DNA from 3 places in the Flexivirga sp. B27 genome. Region 3 is predicted to be linked to each of the others. Evidence: riboswitches for the same ligand, from Rfam matches in the RefSeq annotation. Region 3 holds a riboswitch; each other region holds the start of a gene.
The links. Region 3 has a riboswitch for S-adenosylmethionine ahead of metX (homoserine O-acetyltransferase MetX). Riboswitches for the same ligand answer to the same signal wherever they lie in the genome.
Positions count from the first base shown of each region.

Region 1: it holds a riboswitch for S-adenosylmethionine, as region 3 does, so the genes downstream of both, ACSZL9_RS04685 (aminotransferase class V-fold PLP-dependent enzyme) here and metX (homoserine O-acetyltransferase MetX) in region 3, are expected to answer to the same signal.
Region 2: it holds a riboswitch for S-adenosylmethionine, as region 3 does, so the genes downstream of both, ACSZL9_RS08370 (MetQ/NlpA family ABC transporter substrate-binding protein) here and metX (homoserine O-acetyltransferase MetX) in region 3, are expected to answer to the same signal.

Region 1 covers NZ_JBPYUM010000001.1:1,020,861-1,024,129, forward strand. Annotated here, with positions in the region: gene ACSZL9_RS04680 (DNA translocase FtsK 4TM domain-containing protein) at 1-1,229, opposite strand, end outside; SAM riboswitch class IV at 1,752-1,864, shown strand; gene ACSZL9_RS04685 (aminotransferase class V-fold PLP-dependent enzyme) at 1,913-3,269, shown strand, end outside.
Region 2 covers NZ_JBPYUM010000001.1:1,786,576-1,789,844, reverse strand. Annotated here, with positions in the region: gene ACSZL9_RS08375 (methionine ABC transporter ATP-binding protein) at 1-984, opposite strand, end outside; gene ACSZL9_RS08370 (MetQ/NlpA family ABC transporter substrate-binding protein) at 981-1,949, opposite strand; SAM riboswitch class IV at 2,040-2,170, opposite strand; gene ACSZL9_RS08365 (serine hydrolase domain-containing protein) at 2,292-3,269, shown strand, end outside.
Region 3 covers NZ_JBPYUM010000001.1:894,225-897,493, forward strand. Annotated here, with positions in the region: gene ACSZL9_RS04145 (universal stress protein) at 1-272, opposite strand, end outside; gene metX (homoserine O-acetyltransferase MetX) at 380-1,546, opposite strand; SAM riboswitch class IV at 1,581-1,717, opposite strand; gene ACSZL9_RS04155 (DUF4192 domain-containing protein) at 1,791-2,837, opposite strand; gene ACSZL9_RS04160 (YkvA family protein) at 2,934-3,269, opposite strand, start outside.

The sequences.
Region 1 (3,269 bases), 130 kb from region 3:
CGCTCGACCTTGGTGCCCTGACCGAGCTCGACCTCGTAACGGGTGACCGTCGGTCCGCGGGTGAAGCCACTGACCTGAGCGTCGACGTTGAAGGAGTCGAGCGTCTGGGTCAGCGCCTCGACGACCCGGTCGTTGGCCGCCGAGCGTGCCTTCGGCGGGGTGCCCGGCCGCAGCACGTCGTTGGCGGGCAACGTGTAGGTGACGTCCCCGGCCAGCTGCAACTGCTCGACCCGCTGGGGCAACGGCGTCGTCGGCGGGGCTTGCAGCCCCGGTGCGGTCGAGATCGACTCCGGCGGTGTGCCGGTCGTGCCCGGCAACGGCATCGGGGCGTCGCCGGCGCGATCCGGCTGCCCGGCGGTCGATTTCGTGACGCCGCCCGTCTTGCCCCCGGCAGCCGTGCCACCGTTCGACTTGTCGCCGTCGACGTCATAGACGTCGTCGGTGCCCGGGTCCTTCTCACCGGGTCGCAGCACCCGGCCGCTCTTGGTCCGCCGCGGCGCGACGGTCGCCGCCTGCTCGAAGGGCTCGTCACCGTCCAGACTCGGGTCGGTGTTGTCGTGCGTCTTGGTGCTGCGGCGCCGCTTGCGCTTGCCGCCGTCGATCTGGTCGCCGTGCAGGTCCTGCGCGACGGCGTCGACGGTGGCGTCCTCGTCGTCATAGGCACCGCCGCGGGCGAAGAGTCGATCACGCAGCAGGGCGAGGCGTTCAGGGATCATCGTGACCGGGGTCGCGGTCATCACCAGCACGCTGAAGACCAACAGGATGATCAGCAGTGCCATCGCGCCGACGGTGTGGACCGCAGCGACGACCGGACTGCTGGCCAGGAAGCCGATGATGCCGCCGGCGCCGCGCAACTGCTCGGTCTCGCTGGGCTGCGGAACACCCTTGGCGATGCTGGTGATCCCGCACACCGCGATCGCGAAGAGCGCGAGCCCGACCATCACCCGGTTGGTGCCCTGGTCGCCGCGCGGCGAGCGCATCAGGTGCACGCCGATCAGCACGAGCACCAACGGCAGCACGAGGGCGCCGAGCCCGAAGGTCCCGGCAACGATCGCGTGTATGACGGCACCGGCGTTGCCGGTGAGGCCCCACCACTCGCGGGCAGCGACGACGACGGCCGCCGCGATCAGCGCGAAGCCGAGACCGTCACGGCGCAGCTCAGGCTCCAACTCGCTGGTGGAGTGTCCGACCCGACGGGCAGCACCTCCCGCCACATGGGCGACACCCATCCAGGTGCCGCGCGCCGCGCGTAACGGGAAGGGCAGACCGCCTCCGGCCGGTTTGCCACCGGTCCGTGACTTCGCACCGGTGGCCTTCTTGGCCGGCGGCCGCGTCGAAGTGCGCCCCGACGCGGGACGCGAGCGCGAACCGGACGCCTTCGATCCGGACTTGCTGCGGGTCGCGCGAACGGTCGTTGTCGACGAGGACGGACGGGTAGCCACGAAAACACCGTACGCGACTGTCACTCCTGTCCCATAGGAAACACGCCGCCGAGCGACTGCTCCCGCCCTGCGCCTACGTTGTTCCGACCCGCGGTGGCGCCTTCCGTTGCCACTTGACCGAAAGGCGCACATCCGGACCGAGAGGCGTACAAATCCGACCCTGTTTCGTGCTCCACTCGGTCGTTTTGTACGCCTCTCGATCGGTCGGACACTGACCGGACAGTGGCCGGCCAGGTGGGCGGTCGCCTGCTTTCCACGACTCGGACAATGTTGGCGGCGACTCCCGCCATACCTCTATATTTGCCAGCAGGTCATGAGACTCAGCGCGAAGCCCCGGCTTGCTGAGCGGCAACCCTCCACCGCGGTGGGGTGCTCCGGGTGACGACCGGGCCGGCGCGACAACGTGTCGGCAAGCGCGGATCGGCTCTGCACCAGCTCTCGTCGATCCCTGATCGGCCGAGGAGCGCCCGTTGAGCACTGTCAGCATCGAACCCCAGCACGACACCACCGGCACCAGCACGTCCGCCGCTGCATCCCCAAGTGCATCCCGCACCAGCACCCGACCGTCGGCGGTGCCGGCCCCCGGACCGCGGCGTGCCCCGCGGTTCACCGACGGTGTGCCGAGCACCGTCTCCGCGCAACTGGGCGTGCCCACCGTGCACCGCACCGTCACCGACTACGCCAACTTCGACCACGGCGCGACCGCACCGGCACTGGTCGCGGTCGCCGAGGCGGTCGAGCACGCCCAGCGGCGCTACGGCTCGGTCCACCGCGGCGCGGGATACGCCAGCCGGGTCACCACCGGCTGGTTCGAGGCGGCACGCGCCGAGGTCGCCGGTTTCATCGGCGCCCGCCCGGGCGACGAGGTCGTCTTCACCCGCAACACCACCGACGCGCTGCGCCTGCTGGGGCACTGCCTGCCGGCCGAGACGCACGTCTTCGCCTGGGCATCCGCGCACCACGCAGCCCTGCTCCCCTGGCCGGCCGCGAACACCACCCGACTGCCGGTCCCGACCGGCACCAGCGACGCGGTCGACCTGTTGCGCACCGCGCTCGCCGCATCCGCCGACGTGTCATCCGGTCGCGAGAAGCTCGTCGTGATCACCGGCGCCTGCAACGTGACAGGCGAGATCTGGCCGGTGGCCGAGTTGGCCGACGTGGCGCGGGAGTTCGGTGCCCGCACCGTGCTGGACGCCGCACAGTTCGCACCGCACGTCCCGATCGACCTGGACACCCTCGGCGTCGACTGGATCGCGTTCTCCGGGCACAAGCTCTATGCCCCGTATGGCGCAGGCGTGCTCGCCGGCCGCCGCGACTGGCTGGACGCCGCAGCGCCATACCTGCCCGCGGGCGGTGCGACTGCTGCGGTGACAGCGGAACGCACCGACTGGCAGACCGGACCGGCACGCCACGAGGGCGGGACACCCAACGCGGCCGGGGCGATCGCGATCGCCGCCGCATGCGCCACCTTGCGGGAACACCGCGCGGTCATCGCGGCACACGAGGCGAACCTCTACTCGACGTTGAGGGCCGGGCTGGCTGCGATCGACGGTGTCCAGGTCGTCGGCGCGCTCGGCGATCGGCCGAACGTCGGCGTGGTGACCTTCACGGTCGACGGCTACGAACCCTCGCTGGTCTCGCAGGTGCTGGCCGACGAGCACGGCATCGCGGTGCGAGACGGTCGGTTCTGCGCGCACCTGCTGTGTGACTCCCTGCTCGGCGCCGGTGCCACCGCTGTCCGGGCGAGCCTGGGCCTGGCCACGACCGCCGAGCACGTCCAGCGGCTGGTCTGCGCGGTCCGCCGCCTGGTCGAGCAGGGTCCGGCGC
Region 2 (3,269 bases), 890 kb from region 3:
TGTTGCGCGCACACCCTCATCGGGACCGCGCAGCGCGACCGTGAAGGACCCGATCGACTCGTGTTTCAGGTCGGTGATGCCGCCATACACGATCTCGAAGTCGACCCCGTGGTCGCGTGCAGCAGCGCTGAGAGTGGAGCCGAATGCACGCTGGTCGGACACGTTGACTGTCACCAGCCTTTCGTCATACGACTCGCGAAGCTGTTGCAAACGCAGCGAATCCGGTCGGTTCCCGACCGTCGCGTCGACGAACCGCTGCGTCACCTCACTCTGCGGATCGCCGAGTATGTCGCGCACGGCGCCGCTCTCGACAACCCGTCCCGAGTCCAGGACCGCCACGCGATCGGCGATGGCACGCACCACGTCCATCTCGTGCGTGATCACCACGATCGTGATGCCCAACTCCTCGTTGACCTGCCTTAACAGCGCCAACACGTCGCGCGTCGTCTCCGGGTCCAGCGCCGAGGTCGACTCGTCCGCGAGCAGCAGGTCGGGATCGGACGCCAACGCGCGGGCTATCCCGACACGCTGCTTCTGCCCGCCGGACAACTCCTCCGGGTAGGACCACGCCTTCTCCAGCAGCCCGACGAACGACAGCAGCTCGGCGACCCGCTGCTCCTGCTGCGCGCGGTCCAGACCGGCCAACTGCAGGGAATAGGCGACGTTGCCGAAGACCGTGCGCGACCGCATCAGGTTGAACTGCTGGAAGACCATCCCGATGCGACGTCGTATGGCGCGCAACGGTTTTCCCTTCAATCGGGTGATGTCGAGACCGTCGACGGTGACCGTGCCGGAGGTGACCTCTTCCAACCCGTTGATGAGCCGGACCAGAGTGCTCTTGCCTGCGCCGGAGTAGCCGATGACCGCGAAGATCTCACCGCGACGGATCTCCAGGTCGATGTTGTCCAGCGCCCGGTGGGCGCTCTCGTTCTTGCCGAAGACCTTGCTGACGGAGTCGATCCGGACGAGCGGATCTGCGCTCACTTCGACGCCACCGTCTTCTCCAGGCGCGTCAGCAGCTTGCGAAGTGCAGCGGCGGGCTTACGCACCAGCACGCTGGTGTTCTTGGACTCCGCGACGACCAGCTTTGAGACGCGCGGGTCCTGGTAGAGCTCGACGACCTCGGCATACGTCGGGTTGTCGTTGTCCTGCTCGCGGGCCACGATCACGTTGATGTAGGGCTGCGCGGTCGCAGACTTCGGATTGTCAGAGTAGAGAGCGGATTTCGGGTCCAACTTGCCGTCGAGCGCGAAGTCGTTGTTGATGACTGCGCCGTCGACAGAGGACAGCGAGGTGACGGTCTGCGAGGCATCCACCGGTGTCACGCGCACCTTCGACGCGCCCTTGTCGATCTCGGCCGGCGTCGACAGGATCGTGCCGCCGCCCTTGAGCTTCAACAACCCCGCCTGCTGCAGCACCAGCAGCGCCCGCGCCTGATTGGTCGCGTCGTTTGGGATCGCGATCTTGGCGCCGGACGGGATCGACCGCACCGACTTGTGCTTGCGGGAGTAGAGGCTGAGCGGCACGACATACGTCGACCCGATGGGGGTCAGCGTCTGATGCGACTGCTGGTTGTAGGTCGCGAGGAAAACCAGGTGCTGGAAGAGGTTGAGGTCCAGTTGTCCTTGCGCCAGAGCGGGATTCGCCTGGGTGTAGTCGGAGAAATTGACCGTTTCCAACTTGATGTTGCGTTCGCGCGCGAGCTTCTTGAAGACCTTCCAGTAGTCCTGGTCGGCGTCGGTCACGCCGATCTTCACCGTGGTCAGCTTCGTGCCGGAGCCGTCCGACGACGCGCGACCGGCGGCGAAACCGCCGCCGCCCCCGAGCACGAGGCCGACGACTGCCGCGCCGATCCAGCTGCGTCGGGTGTGAATGCGGCGGGGCGGCAGGGTCGGCCGGTCCGGCAGGGACGGGACGTCGGTCGGGTCGGGGATGTTGTTGTCAGGCATGGTGTCCTCAGGGTCGCTGGTATGACGAACTGCGCCCGGCCGTGCTCAGGTCCGCCCATGCGCGATCAGCGCAAGACGGTCAAGTGGGTACTGCCGTGCTTGCCGCACTGCGAGATCGTGTGAATCACGCTCTGCGGCCTAGTCATTCACCTGGGGCACCCCGCCACGTGCGTGAGGGTTGCCGCCCAGCAAGCCAGGGCTTGTCGCTGGGTCTCGTGACTGGATCAAACATAAGTCAGCGTTACCGGAGTAGTCAAAACGGGTAGTGTTACTTCACTTTCGTGAGGTGGGTCACACGCGGTTCGAGGAGGGGCGCACACTTGCGCATGGGGGTGATGGGCATTGGTTGGGTCAGTGATCGGCGGGATCGTCGCCGTGGTCGGCCTGGTTGTGATCCTGCGATTCGTGGTCGGACTCGGCGTGGCCGCAGTGCATCGCGCTGGTGCGGTCACCGGTGATGCTGAGGTCGGGTCTGCACTCGAGCGCGCCAGGGACTGGCGGAGCCGGCGCCTCGCAGCCGCAGTGGTTGAGCCACGGCGTGACAACCCGATCCGGGTGGCGACTGTCGACTGTTCGACGGACGACGTCTTCGAGCTCGGCTCGATCAGCAAGGCGATCACCGGGATGCTGCTGGCCGACGCGGAACAGCGCGGCGAGCTCTCCATGAGCGACCAGATCGGCGATCACGTGCCGGAGCTGGCTGACCGCCCCATCGGTGCCGTCACGGTCAGCGCCCTTGCATCGCACCGCAGTGGGTTGCCGCCAATCGCGCTGGGCATCCGCGCGGTGCCCGGACTGCTCGGCTACGGCGTGCTCGGTCTCAGTCCGTATGTCGGCCAAGGAGTTTCATCGGTCGTGAGCCACGCGCGGCGAGTCAGGCTTCGGACACAGGGTGAGCAGGCCTACTCGAGTCTGGGAGCGGCGCTGACGGGTGCGGTGCTGGAGCGCGCAACCGGTTCGACATACGAGGATCTTGTCCGCGATCGACTCGCCACACCGCTCGGACTCACCCATACCTCTGCCGGGCCGAACGCGCCGCGTCGCAGCGGGTGCACCCGGTGGGGGCGATGGGCCCAGCAGTGGCGGCTGACCGGGTATGCGCCCGCCGGTGGGGTGACCAGCAGCATCGACGATCTCGCAGTCCTCGCGGCTGCCCTGCTGCGCGGCGATGCCCCGGGCGCTGCCTCGACACATCGCGACGACTGCTTCTGGGTGCGTGAGCGTATGCCGGGCGGGGGAATCGTGGTGTGGCACAACGGACAGACCGGCGGCTACGCGGCCTATCTCGTCATACGGCCGGACCTCGGCAAGGCCACGGTA
Region 3 (3,269 bases):
ATCACCAGCAGATCGGCCGACTCGTCCTCAGCGATACGCAACAGCTCGTCCGTGGCGTCGTCGCTCGGTCCGATGGTGCGGACCTCGTAGCTGACTTCCTGATCGGCGAGCGCCGCCAGCTGGGCCCGGGCATCGTCGGCCTGGTCCTCCCCCGCGGCATGCGCCGAGTCGAGCACCACCAGCGGTGTCTGCCGCACCGCTGCCTCCGCGGCAGCACGGCGCAGCGCCGCCTCGCCTTCCTTGGTCGGCACGTATCCCACCACGACAGCCACTGCGCGATCACCTCTTCCTGCCGGGTCCTGCACCGACTCGGCACGTAGGGCCGACGCTACCGGACCGTCGCGACCTGCGGGCCGCCCATGATGTGGATCACGTCACGTCAGCCGGCGACACGCACCGGTAACCGGCGCCTGCGCGCGTCGGCGACGGTCTCGGACACCACTGCGGCGATCTGCTCGGTCTCGATCAGGAACCCGTCGTGCCCGTGCTGCGAGCGCAGCAGCCGGACGTGGCCGCGACCGTGCGCGGCGACGATCTGCTCGGACAGCTCGACCGGGAACAAGCGGTCGCTGTCGACGGCGGCGACCCGCAGCAGTCCGGGGTAGCTGCCGAGGACCTCTGTCAGGCTCCCCCGGCCGCGCGTCACGTCGTGCGTGGCCATCGCCGCGGTGAGATGCACGTAGGAACCGGCGTCGAACCGGGCGACCAGCTTGCCGGCCTGGTGGTCCAGGTAGCTCTCGACGGCGAACCGGCCGCCGTCGAGCGGGTCTTCGGACTCCTGCGGCTGGATGCCGAAGCGGGTGTTGAACTCGTCGGCGCTGCGATAGGTGGCGTGCGCGATCCGGCGGGCGATGCCCAGGCCGTGCTCGGGTATGACGCCGGTGTCGTAGTAGTCGCCCCCGGCATACGCGGGATCGGAGGCGATGGCCAGCGTCTGCGCCTGACCCCACGCGATCTGGTCGCCCGTGGCTTGGGCCGCGCTGGCGATGACCAGTGCTGCCCGGGTCCGCTGCGGCAGTCCGGCGGCCCACTCGATGGTGCGCATGCCGCCCATCGAGCCGCCCAGGACCAGGAACCACGCGTCGATGCCGAGCGCGTCGGCGACCGCAGCCTCGACCGCGACCTGGTCGCGGATGGTCGTGCGCGGGAAGCGGGACCCCCACGCCTTGCCGTCGGGAGCAGTCGACCCGGGTCCGGTGGTGCCGCGGCAGCCACCGAGCACGTTGATCGCGACGACATACAGCTCGTCGGTGTCCAGGGTGCGGCCCGGACCGATCAGGTCCGGCCACCACCCGGCGGTGGGCTGGCCGGGTCCGGCTTCCCCCTCGACGTGGGAGTCGCCGGTCAGCGCGTGCTCGATGAGCACTGCGTTGTCGGCGTCCGGGGACAACCGACCCCAGGTCTGGAAGGTGACGACGACCTCGGGCAGGCGCTCGCCGTTCTCGAGGTGAACGTCGGTCAGCCGGATGGCGCGGGCGTCGGGGTTGGCGTCCTGCGGCGGTGCGCACCACTGCGTCGCTGAGGACGTGGTGTGTATGGCGGTCATCCGGCCCACTCCTTGGGTGCCCTTGGGGCTCGCCGCCCCGCGCTTGCCGACCGCCGTGTGCGGTCGACCCTGTCTTCACCCGGGGCACCCCACCGCGGTGGAGGGTTGCCGCCCAGCCAGCCGGGGCTGTGTTCGTGGCCCGAAGGTCACTGAACGCTGGGACTCATGACAGGTATGACGGTAGCAAAATCGCCCACCGGCGTCGAAGCAGCAGCGCGCCCGTCTCACTGTCCGGGCCGTTCCCTCATGCAGGGCGCTGCTCATCACCGAAGGTGGGGCGCAGTCCCGCTTGCAGCGCGGCCGCGAACAGCCGGCCGAGGCGGCACCCCGGCTCCTGCTCCAGCGCCCGGTCGACCGCGAAGGATGCGAGCACCCCGTTGCCGGACGTCCAGCGCACTGCAGCACTGAGCAGGAGCACCGGGACACTCCACGGCGGCGGCACGCACCCGACCCACTCCTCGAGCCGGCGCGCGACCGCGGCCACCGGGTCGTCGAACGGATCGACCCCGCGCAGCCACTGTGGCGGCAGGCCGAGATGGAGGGGGTCGATCGCACAGTCCGACCCGTCCGGCGGGCCGACCACCTGCGCCGGCAGGAAGTCCGGCATCAGCCAGGACAGCACCTGATCGCGCACCTGCACCGAGTCGACCGCCAGCGTCGCCGACGCCAGCACCTCCACCGGCAGGTCGTGGACCGAGGTCTGTTGCTCCAACAGCACCCGCGGCAACACCTGGGCTGTCGGCAGCAGCGGCGGGTCCGGGTCGCCGAGCCGTGCCCCGATCGCGGCAGCCACCAACGGATGCCGGAGGTCGTATCGGCGCTCCAGGTCGGCCCGGTCGTCGGCCGGCACGACCCCGCGCAGCACGCTCTCGGCGACCGGCTCGACGTCAGTGGCGGGCGGAACCGATGACCACACCCGGGGACAGCCGTCGCACGAGCACTCCTCCACCCGCCACTGGGCGCCGTCGTCGCGCACCCGGGCGACGTGCGCCAGGTGCGCTCCGGCCTGCCGCAAGCGGGTGCGCAGCTCGGCCACGAACAACCGGTCGATCGCGCCGAACCCGTCGTAGCACAGCAGGAGCACTTCCTGGCTGTCCTGCCGGAGCAGCGCGCGGGCGATCTGATCGGCCAGTGCACCGATCTCGCGGCTGCCGGGCCGCTCGAACCGTGCCGTGAGACTGGTCCGCCCTTCCCGGGTGCCGACGACCACCAGGCAGTCTCGCGGCACGTAGCCGAGTTGATAGGGCAGGTAGGCGACGATCTCACCGATGCCGCGCAGTCTCGAGGTCATGCCCGGCAGCTTGCGGCCCGAGCCACCGCCTCGCCCACCGTGACAACGCGCGCTGTGGACGACGTGCCGGGCGGGTTGGGGCTGTGGATGAGACGGTCAGGAGATGCGTTCGCCCCGGACGGTGTGCCCGCGGCGCCGCTCCCACTCCAGGAACCGGTCGGTGTCTGTGGTGAGGGTCTTGGCCAGCCAGGCCAGCACGACGGCGTCGTCGGCGAGTCCGATGACGCCGACGAGCGCCTCGGGCAGGAGGTCGACCGGTGAGACGACATACGCAGCCGCGGCCGCCAGCAGCGCAAGGTGACCCGCGGTGACTTCGTCGTAGTCACCGCGCGCGACGGCCTTGGTCATCCGGGGCAGGCAGGCGATGCGCGCCGTGATGGCCGGACCGCCCGGATCGGCGGCTTCCTGGAGCGCGTCGGAGATCCGGCGCAT